3 regions of the Tissierella pigra genome follow, and region 3 is predicted to be linked to each of the others. Evidence: a T-box and tRNA genes for the amino acid it is inferred to sense, from the RefSeq annotation. Region 3 holds a T-box; the other regions hold tRNA genes.

Region 1 (4,071 bases), 550 kb from region 3:
GGGTAAGTTCCGACCCGCACGAAAGGTGTAACGATTTGGGCACTGTCTCAACAATGGATCCGGTGAAATTGTAGTATACGTGAAGATGCGTATTACCCGCGACAGGACGGAAAGACCCCGTGGAGCTTTACTGCAGGCTGACATTGGATTTTGGCATTGCATGTACAGGATAGGTGGGAGGCTTTGAAGCCAGGGCGCCAGCTTTGGTGGAGTCAACCTTGGGATACCACTCTTGTAATGCTGAAATTCTAACCTGGTACCATGATCTGGTATAGGGACACTGTCAGTTGGGCAGTTTGACTGGGGCGGTCGCCTCCTAAAGAGTAACGGAGGCGCTCAAAGGTTCCCTCAGCACGGTCGGAAATCGTGCGAAGAGTGTAAAGGCAAAAGGGAGCTTAACTGTGACACCAACAAGTGGAGCAGAAACGAAAGTTGGACTTAGTGATCCGGTGGTTCCGAGTGGAAGGGCCATCGCTCAACGGATAAAAGCTACCCCGGGGATAACAGGCTTATCTCCCCCAAGAGTCCACATCGACGGGGAGGTTTGGCACCTCGATGTCGGCTCGTCTCATCCTGGGGCTGGAGTAGGTCCCAAGGGTTGGGCTGTTCGCCCATTAAAGAGGCACGCGAGCTGGGTTCAGAACGTCGTGAGACAGTTCGGTCCCTATCCGTCGTGGGCGTAGGAAATTTGAGAGGAGCTGTCCTTAGTACGAGAGGACCGGGATGGACAGACCGCTGGTGTATCAGTTGTCATGCCAATGGCACGGCTGAGTAGCTAAGTCTGGAAGGGATAAGTGCTGAAGGCATCTAAGCACGAAGCCCCCCTCAAGATAAGATTTCCCACTTTTAAAGATAAGACTCCAAGAAGACCACTTGGTAGATAGGTCTCAGGTGTAAGAGTAGTAATACTTTAAGCTAAGAGATACTAATAAGTCGAGGACTTGACCTTATGACCTAACACAATGAAACTTTGTTGAGTTGATGTAGGTCAAACGCAATGAGTACCAAATCTAATAGATTTGAGTTACGAAACTGTGTATATTGCATTTAATAGTTTTCGTCTGGTGACGATAGCAAGATGGACACACCTGTACCCATACCGAACACAGAAGTTAAGCATCTTAACGCCGATGGTACTTGGTTGGAAACGACCTGGGAGAGTAGGAAGTTGCCAGGCTGATCTTGGGTAGCTCAATGGCGGAGCAACCGGCTGTTAACCGGTAGGTTGTGGGTTCGAGTCCCACCCCAAGAGCCATTAGAAACATAAAAAACGCCGGAGTGGCGGAACAGGCAGACGCACAGGACTTAAAATCCTGCGATCCTCACCGATCGTACCGGTTCGATTCCGGTCTCCGGCACCAATTAATTCTGAATTATAAAAGAGTTAAGGGTGTAAAACGATACATATATAATGTGTATAGGGAAGTAGTATATTAATATAATGCCGCGGGATGGAGCAGTCTGGCAGCTCGTCGGGCTCATAACCCGGAGGTCGTCGGTTCAAATCCGGCTCCCGCAACCATAATTTTTAAAGAAGTCAATGTACAAACACTAAAAAAATTTGGCGGCGTAGCTCAGTTGGCTAGAGCATGCGGTTCATACCCGCAGTGTCAGCGGTTCAAATCCGTTCGCCGCTACCAAAAAAATAAATAAGGCCCCATGGTCAAGCGGTTAAGACATCGCCCTTTCACGGCGGTAACCCGGGTTCGAATCCCGGTGGGGTCACCATTTATGGGCGCATAGCTCAGTTGGGAGAGCACCTGCCTTACAAGCAGGGGGTCACAGGTTCGAGCCCTGTTGTGCCCACCATAAATGGCCTGGTAGTTCAGTTGGTTAGAATGCCAGCCTGTCACGCTGGAGGTCGAGGGTTCGAGTCCCTTCCAGGTCGCCATTACAACTTTAATACAAGAAGCAAATTTAACAAATGCTGGCGTAGCTCAATCGGCAGAGCAACTGACTTGTAATCAGTAGGTTGGGGGTTCAATTCCTCTCGCCAGCTCCACAATGAGGAGGAGTACCCAAGTGGCTAAAGGGGACGGACTGTAAATCCGTTAGCTAAGCTTTCACTGGTTCGAATCCAGTCTCCTCCACCATTATAATTTAATACGCGGGTGTAGCTCAGTGGTAGAGCCCCAGCCTTCCAAGCTGGTTGCGAGGGTTCGATTCCCTTCACCCGCTCCATAGATTTGTTATAAATCTAAAAAAATAAATTTGCGCCTATAGCTCAGTAGGATAGAGCAACGGACTTCTAATCCGTGTGCCGGGGGTTCGAATCCTCCTAGGCGCGCCAAATGATGGGGTGTAGCCAAGTCGGTAAGGCACTAGACTTTGACTCTAGCATTCCACAGGTTCGAGTCCTGTCACCCCAGCCATTGAAATAAATAACAATTATATATGATCCATTAGCTCAGTCGGTAGAGCACCTGACTTTTAATCAGGGTGTCCCGCGTTCGAGTCGCGGATGGATCACCATATGGAGAGGTACCGAAGCGGTCATAACGGGGCGGTCTTGAAAACCGTTAGGGTGCAAGCCCACGTGGGTTCGAATCCCACCCTCTCCGCCAAATAAATAAATTTAGTTCCATAATACTATGGAGAAGTACTCAAGTGGCTGAAGAGGCTCCCCTGCTAAGGGAGTAGGTCCTTCACGGGGCGCGAGGGTTCAAATCCCTCCTTCTCCGCCAAGTATGGTAGGGGCCTTTAGCTCAGTCGGTTAGAGCGCCCGGCTCATAACCGGTAGGTCCGGGGTTCGAGTCCCTGAAGGCCCACCATTTATAACCTAATTTAATCAGTTTTCATAGGTTAGGCAAGAATTATGGATAAGTAAAAACGATTCAATAAATTTAAACGTGCCCGGATAGCTCAGTCGGTAGAGCAGTAGACTGAAAATCTACGTGTCGCTGGTTCGATTCCGGCTCCGGGCACCATGTTTGTTTTTGGGGCCTTTAGCTCAGTCGGTTAGAGCGCCCGGCTCATAACCGGTAGGTCCGGGGTTCGAGTCCCTGAAGGCCCACCATTATTACTTGTAGGGGTGTAGTTCAGTGGCAGAACGTCGGTCTCCAAAACCGAATGTCGTGGGTTCAAATCCTGCCACCCCTGCCAATTAAATTAAAAAAATATAATATGGGCGCATAGCTCAGTTGGGAGAGCACCTGCCTTACAAGCAGGGGGTCACAGGTTCGAGCCCTGTTGTGCCCACCATATATGACCTAACCGGCAAACGATAGTAAGCTAATGTAGGTCAAACGCAATGAGCATCAAATCTATATAAGTATAACGAGTAAATAGATTTTAGTTGCGAAACTGCGAAACTTTTGGACCTGTAGCTCAGGTGGTTAGAGCGCACGCCTGATAAGCGTGAGGTCGGTGGTTCGAGTCCACCTAGGTCCACCATAGTTTATAATAATTTATATACTATGGGCCTTTAGCTCAGTCGGTTAGAGCGCCCGGCTCATAACCGGTAGGTCCGGGGTTCGAGTCCCTGAAGGCCCACCATAAAAAACAGACCATAAGGTCTGTTTTTTTATTTTGTTACTATATTTATAGTACATTTTTAAGCATCTCTTTAACTAAATTTTTAATATTATCCATATGATAAGTTTTTTCTATAGTAAGTATAATTATATTAGGTGGTAGACGATATTCTGTTAAATCTCTAATATGCTGTAAATCATATATCTGATTAGTGTCTATATAAATACACTTTTGCTCTTTAGATATGAATCCTTCCTTGAATTCTATAGATAGACAAATATTATTAAAGTCTTTAGTTACAACACTATAGCCCTCTCCATAATATTTTATATTATTTTTTAATTCATTATTTAATATTCCACTTATATTTAGAATATCTCCACATTTTTCTATGCTTTCAATTACAAGTTTTGTACTTTTATCTATTGAATTGATATATATACTCTTTTTTTCATCCAATATATCCAATATTACTATTATATCTAGCATATGAACTAAATCATCATAATTATGTCTTAATATATCCTCTTTCAATAAAAGGTTTTTAGATTTTATATAATCATAGTAGAACTTAATGCAGTCTCCTCCAGTATATTT
Region 2 (4,071 bases), 360 kb from region 3:
TTCCCTGCCATAGACCCGAAACCGGGTGACCTATCCATGGGCAGAGTGAAGTTGAAGTAAAATTCAATGGAGGCTCGAACCCGTTAGCGTTTAAAAGCTATGGGATGACCTGTGGATAGGGGTGAAAAGCCAATCGAACTCGGAGATAGCTGGTTCTCCTCGAAATAGCTTTAGGGCTAGCCTCAAGGAAGAGTGAAATGGAGGTAGAGCACTGAATGGTCTAGGGGCGCATAGCGTTACCAAAACCTATCAAACTCCGAATGCCATAATCATACCCTTGGGAGTCAGACTATGTGGGATAAGCTTCATAGTCGAAAGGGAAAGAGCCCAGATCACCAGCTAAGGTCCCTAAATCCAGATTAAGTGGTAAAGGATGTGAGGTTTCACAGACAACCAGGATGTTGGCTTAGAAGCAGCCATACATTTAAAGAGTGCGTAATAGCTCACTGGTCGAGAGACCTTGCGCCGAAGATTTCCGGGGCTTAAATCTGGTACCGAAGCTGTGGGATTCGAAAGAATCGGTAGAGGAGCATTGTGTGTGGGTAGAAGGTATACCGAAAGGAGTGCTGGACTGCACACAAGAGAGAATGCTGGCATAAGTAGCGAGAGGTGAGTGAGAATCTCACCCGTCGAAAGCCTAAGGTTTCCTGAGGAAGGTTCGTCCACTCAGGGTAAGTCGGGACCTAAGCTGAGGCTGAAAAGCGTAGGCGATGGACAACAGGTTGAAATTCCTGTACTAGTTACAAGCGTTTGAGAGATGGAGTGACGCAGGAGGATAAGCTAAGCGTGCCGTTGGTTGAGCACGTCCAAGCTTTTAGGGAGTTGAGATAGGCAAATCCGTTTCAACAATCCTGAGAAGTGATGGGGATCGAAAAACAAGTAGAGAAGTAGCTGACTCCACACTGCCAAGAAAAGCTTCTATCGAGTAAGTAACTACCCGTACCGCAAACCGACACAGGTAGGCGAGGAGAGAATCCTAAGACGAGCGGAAGAACCATTGTTAAGGAACTCGGCAAAATAGCCCCGTAACTTAGGGAGAAGGGGTGCCAGGGAAACCTGGCCGCAGTGAATAGGCCCAAGCGACTGTTTACCAAAAACACAAGTATCTGCTAAGTCGAAAGACGAAGTATAGGTGCTGACACCTGCCCGGTGCTGGAAGGTTAAGGGGAAGAGTTAGGGAAACCGAAGCTTAGAACTTAAGCCCCAGTAAACGGCGGCCGTAACTATAACGGTCCTAAGGTAGCGAAATTCCTTGTCGGGTAAGTTCCGACCCGCACGAAAGGTGTAACGATTTGGGCACTGTCTCAACAATGGATCCGGTGAAATTGTAGTATACGTGAAGATGCGTATTACCCGCGACAGGACGGAAAGACCCCGTGGAGCTTTACTGCAGGCTGACATTGGATTTTGGCATTGCATGTACAGGATAGGTGGGAGGCTTTGAAGCCAGGGCGCCAGCTTTGGTGGAGTCAACCTTGGGATACCACTCTTGTAATGCTGAAATTCTAACCTGGTACCATGATCTGGTATAGGGACACTGTCAGTTGGGCAGTTTGACTGGGGCGGTCGCCTCCTAAAGAGTAACGGAGGCGCTCAAAGGTTCCCTCAGCACGGTCGGAAATCGTGCGAAGAGTGTAAAGGCAAAAGGGAGCTTAACTGTGACACCAACAAGTGGAGCAGAAACGAAAGTTGGACTTAGTGATCCGGTGGTTCCGAGTGGAAGGGCCATCGCTCAACGGATAAAAGCTACCCCGGGGATAACAGGCTTATCTCCCCCAAGAGTCCACATCGACGGGGAGGTTTGGCACCTCGATGTCGGCTCGTCTCATCCTGGGGCTGGAGTAGGTCCCAAGGGTTGGGCTGTTCGCCCATTAAAGAGGCACGCGAGCTGGGTTCAGAACGTCGTGAGACAGTTCGGTCCCTATCCGTCGTGGGCGTAGGAAATTTGAGAGGAGCTGTCCTTAGTACGAGAGGACCGGGATGGACAGACCGCTGGTGTATCAGTTGTCATGCCAATGGCACGGCTGAGTAGCTAAGTCTGGAAGGGATAAGTGCTGAAGGCATCTAAGCACGAAGCCCCCCTCAAGATAAGATTTCCCACTTTTAAAGATAAGACTCCAAGAAGACCACTTGGTAGATAGGTCTCAGGTGTAAGAGTAGTAATACTTTAAGCTAAGAGATACTAATAAGTCGAGGACTTGACCTAATGACCTAACACAATGAAACTTTGTTGAGTTGATGTAGGTCAAACGCAATGAGTACCAAATCTAATAGATTTGAGTTACGAAACTGTGTATATTGCATTTAATAGTTTTCGTCTGGTGACGATAGCAAGATGGACACACCTGTACCCATACCGAACACAGAAGTTAAGCATCTTAACGCCGATGGTACTTGGTTGGAAACGACCTGGGAGAGTAGGAAGTTGCCAGGCTTTATGACCTAACCCAACGAGCTTTAGCGAGTTGTAGGTAGGTCAAAAGCAATGAGCGCCAAATCTATATGAGCATAGCAAGTAAATAGATTTGAGTTGCGAAACTGCATTCTTGGGTAGCTCAATGGCGGAGCAACCGGCTGTTAACCGGTAGGTTGTGGGTTCGAGTCCCACCCCAAGAGCCATTAGAAACATAAAAAACGCCGGAGTGGCGGAACAGGCAGACGCACAGGACTTAAAATCCTGCGATCCTCACCGATCGTACCGGTTCGATTCCGGTCTCCGGCACCATTATGACCTAACACAATAAGCGTAGTGAATTGATGTAGGTCAAACGCAATGAGCACCAAATCTATATGAGTGTAACGAGTAAATAGATTTGAGTTGCGAAACTGCGAGAATGAGAGATAAACTAGATAGCGCGGGATGGAGCAGTCTGGCAGCTCGTCGGGCTCATAACCCGGAGGTCGTCGGTTCAAATCCGGCTCCCGCAACCAAAATTTTTTTAAAAATATATTGTAGAATAAATAAGGCCCCATGGTCAAGCGGTTAAGACATCGCCCTTTCACGGCGGTAACCCGGGTTCGAATCCCGGTGGGGTCACCATTATGACCTAACTTAATGAACGATAGTGAGTTATAGTAGGTCAAACGCAACGAGCACCAAATCTATACGAGTGTACGAGTAAATAGATTTGAGTTGCGAGACTGCGATAATATGGGCGCATAGCTCAGTTGGGAGAGCACCTGCCTTACAAGCAGGGGGTCACAGGTTCGAGCCCTGTTGTGCCCACCATTTATGAACAATTTATGACCTGACACAGTGAACGATAGTGAGCTGATGTAGGTCAAACGCAATAAGCTCCAAATCTACATGAGCGTAGCGAGTGAATAGAATTGTGATGCGAAACTGCGAAATGTTTGGCCTGGTAGTTCAGTTGGTTAGAATGCCAGCCTGTCACGCTGGAGGTCGAGGGTTCGAGTCCCTTCCAGGTCGCCATTATGCTGGCGTAGCTCAATCGGCAGAGCAACTGACTTGTAATCAGTAGGTTGGGGGTTCAATTCCTCTCGCCAGCTCCAAATAAAGTTATTTTTATAAATTGCTTTGAAAATATGGTAGTCCTTAGGGCTCTGTTTTAAATTAGGAGGAGTACCCAAGTGGCTAAAGGGGACGGACTGTAAATCCGTTAGCTAAGCTTTCACTGGTTCGAATCCAGTCTCCTCCACCATTATAATTGATTTAGTTGAATTAATATCAGTAAGTGTAAAATTTGATTATGCGGAAGTGGCTCAGTGGTAGAGCATCGCCTTGCCAAGGCGAGGGTCGCGAGTTCGAATCTCGTCTTCCGCTCCATAAGTATTTATTTGTTATGCGGGTGTAGCTCAGTGGTAGAGCCCCAGCCTTCCAAGCTGGTTGCGAGGGTTCGATTCCCTTCACCCGCTCCATTTATATTTATTTGTACCCTTAGCTCAGCTGGATAGAGTGTCTGGCTACGAACCAGAAGGTCGGGGGTTCGACTCCCTCAGGGTACGCCAAAACGTTGGAGTTTTAATATCTTAATAAAAGCGAATTGTGTACAAAGAAGATTTAGCCAAATTGTACATCATTCGTTTTTTTGTTTTCTGTATTTCTATAAC
Region 3 (4,071 bases):
AAATAAGACCAATTGTTATAAGACTTACTGCTAAAAATTGAATACCTGTCATTGTTTTACCTAGTACCATAAAAGACAATATACCTGCCATTGCTCCTGAGGTACTGGCTACAGGTGAACCTACTGATATTTGAAGGTATCTATATCCATAAAAATCTACTGCCATAGATAATATGTATAAAAAGGATACTGGAAAGTATATAAAGTTAGTCTTTATACTATAATTAAAATCCAATTTATATAATTCTACAAAAGCTTGTAATCCCATAATAATACCAATCATAATTAAAATTCTTAAATGACTATATTTGTCGTTAGGATCAGTCCCCCTCTTAAAAGATACATCTGATAATCCCCAAAATAATGTGGCTAATAATGCTAAACTAAACCATGTTAATTCCATATGTTTTCTCCTTTGTTTTATAATATGAATAATTATTATAGCATAGTCTACTATTCCTTTAAAGAAGATTATAACTATAAAAGCAATAAAAAAGCTAACTATATTTAAAAAACTAGTTAGCTTTTTTATTATAATTTTTTCTAAAATTCTGCTGATTTTACTGTTCTTGGGAATGGGATTACGTCTCTTATATTTGTCATTCCTGTTATATACATAACAGCTCTCTCAAATCCAAGTCCATATCCTGCATGTTTTGTACCACCAAATTTTCTTAGTTCTAGATACCACCAGTAATCCTCTGGGTCCATTCCGTTTTCTATTATTTTTTGTTCTAGTAGTTCAAGTCTTTCTTCTCTTTGAGAACCTCCTATGATTTCTCCAACGCCTGGAACTAAAAGGTCCATGGCTGCTACGGTTTTTCCATCATCGTTTAATCTCATATAAAATGCCTTTATTTCCTTTGGATAATCTACGACAAATACTGGCTTTTTAAATACTTTCTCTGATAAATATCTTTCATGTTCAGTTTGCAAGTCCATACCCCATTCTACTGGATATTGGAATTCTTCACCTGATTTTTGAAGTAATTCCACTGCTTCAGTATATGTTATACGTCCAAAATCTGAATTAACTACATTTTCAAGTCTTTCAATTAAACCTTTATCTACAAAACTGTTGAAAAACTCCACTTCTTCCTTAGCATTTTCCATTACATATTTAATTATATATTTCATCATATCTTCAGCTAATTGCATATCATCATTAATATCAGCAAAAGCAATTTCTGGTTCTATCATCCAAAACTCTGCTGCATGTCTTGCAGTATTAGAGTTTTCAGCTCTAAATGTTGGACCAAAAGTATAAATGTCTTTATATGCTAAAGCAAAAGCTTCTCCCTCTAATTGACCTGATACTGTAAGACTAGTTTCTTTACCAAAAAAATCCTTTGTAAAGTCAATTTCTTTCTTATCATTCATAGGAATATTGTGAAAATCTAAGGTAGATACTCTAAACATTTCTCCTGCACCTTCAGCATCTGAAGCTGTAACAATTGGAGTATGAACATATACAAATCCTCTTTCTTGGAAGAATTTGTGTATTGCATAAGCAAGAATAGATCTTACTCTAAATACAGCATTAAATGTATTAGCTCTAGGTCTTAAATGGGCTATGGTTCTCATATATTCAAAAGTATGCCTTTTCTTTTGTAGCGGATAATCTGCTGTAGAATATCCTTCTATTTCTATTTCACTTGCCTTAATTTCAAAGGGCTGTTTTGCCTCTGGTGTAGGTACTAATATACCTTTAACCATTATTGATGAACTAAGGGGCAATTTTTCCACTTCTTTAAAGTTTTCTAAACTTTCCTCAAATACTATTTGAATGTTTTTAAAAAATGTACCATCATTTAACTCTAGGAATCCAAAGGTCTTTGAACTTCTTGATGTTCTTATCCAGCCTTCAAGTACAACTTCATTATTTAAATACTTCTCAGTCTCTTTATAAATTTCCCTAATTGTAGTTTTCATTTTTATTCTCCTCTCTATTATGATTTAATTTTTGGTACGTTTGACCTACATCAGCTCACTATCGTTCACTAAGTTAGGTCATAAAAAAACCTTTCATCTCTTTTTGATTATAGAGACGAAAGGTAAATTTCGCGGTACCACCCTAATTGCTAATAGCCACTTTAACACACATCTTAATGTGCTTCACATATAACGGTGTGATTCCGTCTAAGTCTACTCTCTTAATGATTTCAATTAGAAACTCAAGGATGTTCTTCAATATAAGTCTCGTACCTATGTCTCACTATCATAGGCTCCCTTTGACTACCTCTTATATTTACTCTTCCTATCAAAGTTTTTTCCTTACTTTTATATAATTATAGTTATTTTACCTAAAGTTGTCAATGAATTTAGCTAATCTTTATTTTATTTCTTTATTATATCCATTTTACTAAATTTATACTATGAAAAAATTCCTTATAAAGCTGCATTTACAAGAAATACTATTTATCTTAGCTTTTGGTCTTCATCGATATAGTCCAACTCTTCTTTGAATATTTCTCTTGCATTTTCTATTTTTATAGGATCCTGAGTTTTTAGTGCAGATTCAAATTTTGTAATTATATAATCTAACTGCTTCCTAGCTTCTCCTACACTTTCTTCATACATTCTCTCACTCCTAAATAAAAGAAGTTTATTTTTTTCCTGCTCTCTAGGAGGAATCTTCAAGTAACTTATTTCTTCCATTCGTTTTTCTATCATTTCATCAGTCATATCATTATTTTTATTTTTGATAATTTGTTTAACTTTATTTCCTGTGGAATTTACTTTAACTTCTACTTCCAGTATAGAATTAATATCATAAGTATATGTTACATCTATACTTTCTTCACCTGCCAAAGCCAATGGAACTTCCACAAATAGTTCTCCCAAAGATATATTATTCTTTGCGAATCTGCTCTCCCCTTGAAGTATATTTATTCTTATTTTACTTTGATTATCATATACCGTATATAGTGTCTGAGTTCTACTTGCAGGAATTACAGTATTTCTATCTATTATTGGACAGAAATAACCTGCCTCTATCCTATTATTTTCTCTTTCCATAACAACTTCTGTCCCTAAAGTATATGGACAAACATCTGTTAAAATTACTTCTTTTATATATTGATTTCTTTCTTTTAAAGCAGCTTGAATTGCTGCACCTAGGGATACGGCTTCATCAGGATTAATTGATGTATTTGGAAATCTGCCAAAAAGCTTATTTACAAATTTTCTTACAATAGGAAGCTTTGTAGAACCTCCTACAAGTATTACATCATCTATTTGAGATAATCTCAGATTTGTATCACTTAAACTTCTCTTTATGGGATTTCTTATTTTTTCTAAAAGAAGTTCACAAGCCTCCTCGTAATCATCAATATCTATTTGAAATTCAATTCGTTCATCATTTATAATACAGTTCATAGAAGATATTTTACTATCTGAAAATCCTCTTTTGCATTTCTCTGCTTGGTCCAATATATGTGATAAAGTTTTTGAATCTAAAGATTCTCTATCGATTTTATTTTTTTTAATAAATAGTTCAACTAAAATTTGAGTAAAATCTTCTCCTCCTAAATAGTTGTCACCAGCCACTGCTCTAACTTCAAGTATATTATTAAAAAGCTCTAAAATAGAGACGTCAAATGTACCTCCACCTAAATCAAATACTAAAATTTTAGCATCTGCTTTTTTTTGATACAATCCATAAGCTATGGCTGCGGCTGTAGGCTCACTTATAATACGCTCTACTTTGAATCCAGCCATTTCTCCCGCTTTTTTAGTTGCTTTTCTCTGTTCATCATTGAAATATGCAGGAACGCTTATTACTGCTTCTTCTACTTTTTCACCAAGAAAATGTTCTGCATCTTCTTTTAAATATTTCAATATAAATGAAGATAACTCTTCGGCATTAAATTCATTTTTCCCCAGCTTAAAAACTTTTTGACTTCCCATATCTCTTTTAAAAACCTGTGCTGTACTGTCATAGTAAACTGCACTTCTTTCTAGGGCTGTTTCACCTACGTATATATTAGAGTTTTCATCTATACCAACAACAGATGGTGTTAGACTTTTCCCTAAACGATTGGGAATTATTTTTGCACCATCTTCTGTAAA

The links. The T-box of region 3 lies ahead of asnS (asparagine--tRNA ligase). A T-box ahead of a tRNA ligase gene usually reads a tRNA of that ligase, here a tRNA-Asn.
Region 1: it encodes a tRNA-Asn, which carries the amino acid that the T-box ahead of asnS (asparagine--tRNA ligase) is inferred to sense. The anticodon was not compared.
Region 2: it encodes a tRNA-Asn, which carries the amino acid that the T-box ahead of asnS (asparagine--tRNA ligase) is inferred to sense. The anticodon was not compared.

The regions. Positions count from the first base shown of each region.
Region 1 covers NZ_JAHLPJ010000001.1:2,618,983-2,623,053, reverse strand. The annotation lists rRNA gene KQI41_RS12920 (23S ribosomal RNA) at 1-949, shown strand, start outside; rRNA gene rrf (5S ribosomal RNA) at 1,061-1,177, shown strand; tRNA gene KQI41_RS12910 (tRNA-Asn) at 1,181-1,255, shown strand; tRNA gene KQI41_RS12905 (tRNA-Leu) at 1,273-1,361, shown strand; tRNA gene KQI41_RS12900 (tRNA-Met) at 1,446-1,522, shown strand; tRNA gene KQI41_RS12895 (tRNA-Met) at 1,564-1,640, shown strand; tRNA gene KQI41_RS12890 (tRNA-Glu) at 1,654-1,728, shown strand; tRNA gene KQI41_RS12885 (tRNA-Val) at 1,734-1,809, shown strand; tRNA gene KQI41_RS12880 (tRNA-Asp) at 1,815-1,891, shown strand; tRNA gene KQI41_RS12875 (tRNA-Thr) at 1,927-2,002, shown strand; tRNA gene KQI41_RS12870 (tRNA-Tyr) at 2,009-2,093, shown strand; tRNA gene KQI41_RS12865 (tRNA-Gly) at 2,108-2,181, shown strand; tRNA gene KQI41_RS12860 (tRNA-Arg) at 2,214-2,290, shown strand; tRNA gene KQI41_RS12855 (tRNA-Gln) at 2,296-2,372, shown strand; tRNA gene KQI41_RS12850 (tRNA-Lys) at 2,397-2,472, shown strand; tRNA gene KQI41_RS12845 (tRNA-Ser) at 2,476-2,564, shown strand; tRNA gene KQI41_RS12840 (tRNA-Ser) at 2,594-2,684, shown strand; tRNA gene KQI41_RS12835 (tRNA-Ile) at 2,695-2,771, shown strand; tRNA gene KQI41_RS12830 (tRNA-Phe) at 2,852-2,927, shown strand; tRNA gene KQI41_RS12825 (tRNA-Ile) at 2,940-3,016, shown strand; tRNA gene KQI41_RS12820 (tRNA-Trp) at 3,028-3,102, shown strand; tRNA gene KQI41_RS12815 (tRNA-Val) at 3,126-3,201, shown strand; tRNA gene KQI41_RS12810 (tRNA-Ile) at 3,317-3,393, shown strand; tRNA gene KQI41_RS12805 (tRNA-Ile) at 3,419-3,495, shown strand; gene KQI41_RS12800 (ribonuclease H-like domain-containing protein) at 3,541-4,071, opposite strand, start outside.
Region 2 covers NZ_JAHLPJ010000001.1:1,704,351-1,708,421, forward strand. The annotation lists rRNA gene KQI41_RS08260 (23S ribosomal RNA) at 1-2,206, shown strand, start outside; rRNA gene rrf (5S ribosomal RNA) at 2,318-2,434, shown strand; tRNA gene KQI41_RS08270 (tRNA-Asn) at 2,545-2,619, shown strand; tRNA gene KQI41_RS08275 (tRNA-Leu) at 2,637-2,725, shown strand; tRNA gene KQI41_RS08280 (tRNA-Met) at 2,855-2,931, shown strand; tRNA gene KQI41_RS08285 (tRNA-Glu) at 2,966-3,040, shown strand; tRNA gene KQI41_RS08290 (tRNA-Val) at 3,154-3,229, shown strand; tRNA gene KQI41_RS08295 (tRNA-Asp) at 3,357-3,433, shown strand; tRNA gene KQI41_RS08300 (tRNA-Thr) at 3,438-3,513, shown strand; tRNA gene KQI41_RS08305 (tRNA-Tyr) at 3,578-3,662, shown strand; tRNA gene KQI41_RS08310 (tRNA-Gly) at 3,713-3,787, shown strand; tRNA gene KQI41_RS08315 (tRNA-Gly) at 3,806-3,879, shown strand; tRNA gene KQI41_RS08320 (tRNA-Arg) at 3,893-3,969, shown strand.
Region 3 covers NZ_JAHLPJ010000001.1:2,066,981-2,071,051, forward strand. The annotation lists gene KQI41_RS10135 (DMT family transporter) at 1-403, opposite strand, end outside; gene asnS (asparagine--tRNA ligase) at 544-1,932, opposite strand; T-box leader at 2,041-2,273, opposite strand; gene KQI41_RS10145 (Hsp70 family protein) at 2,419-4,071, opposite strand, start outside.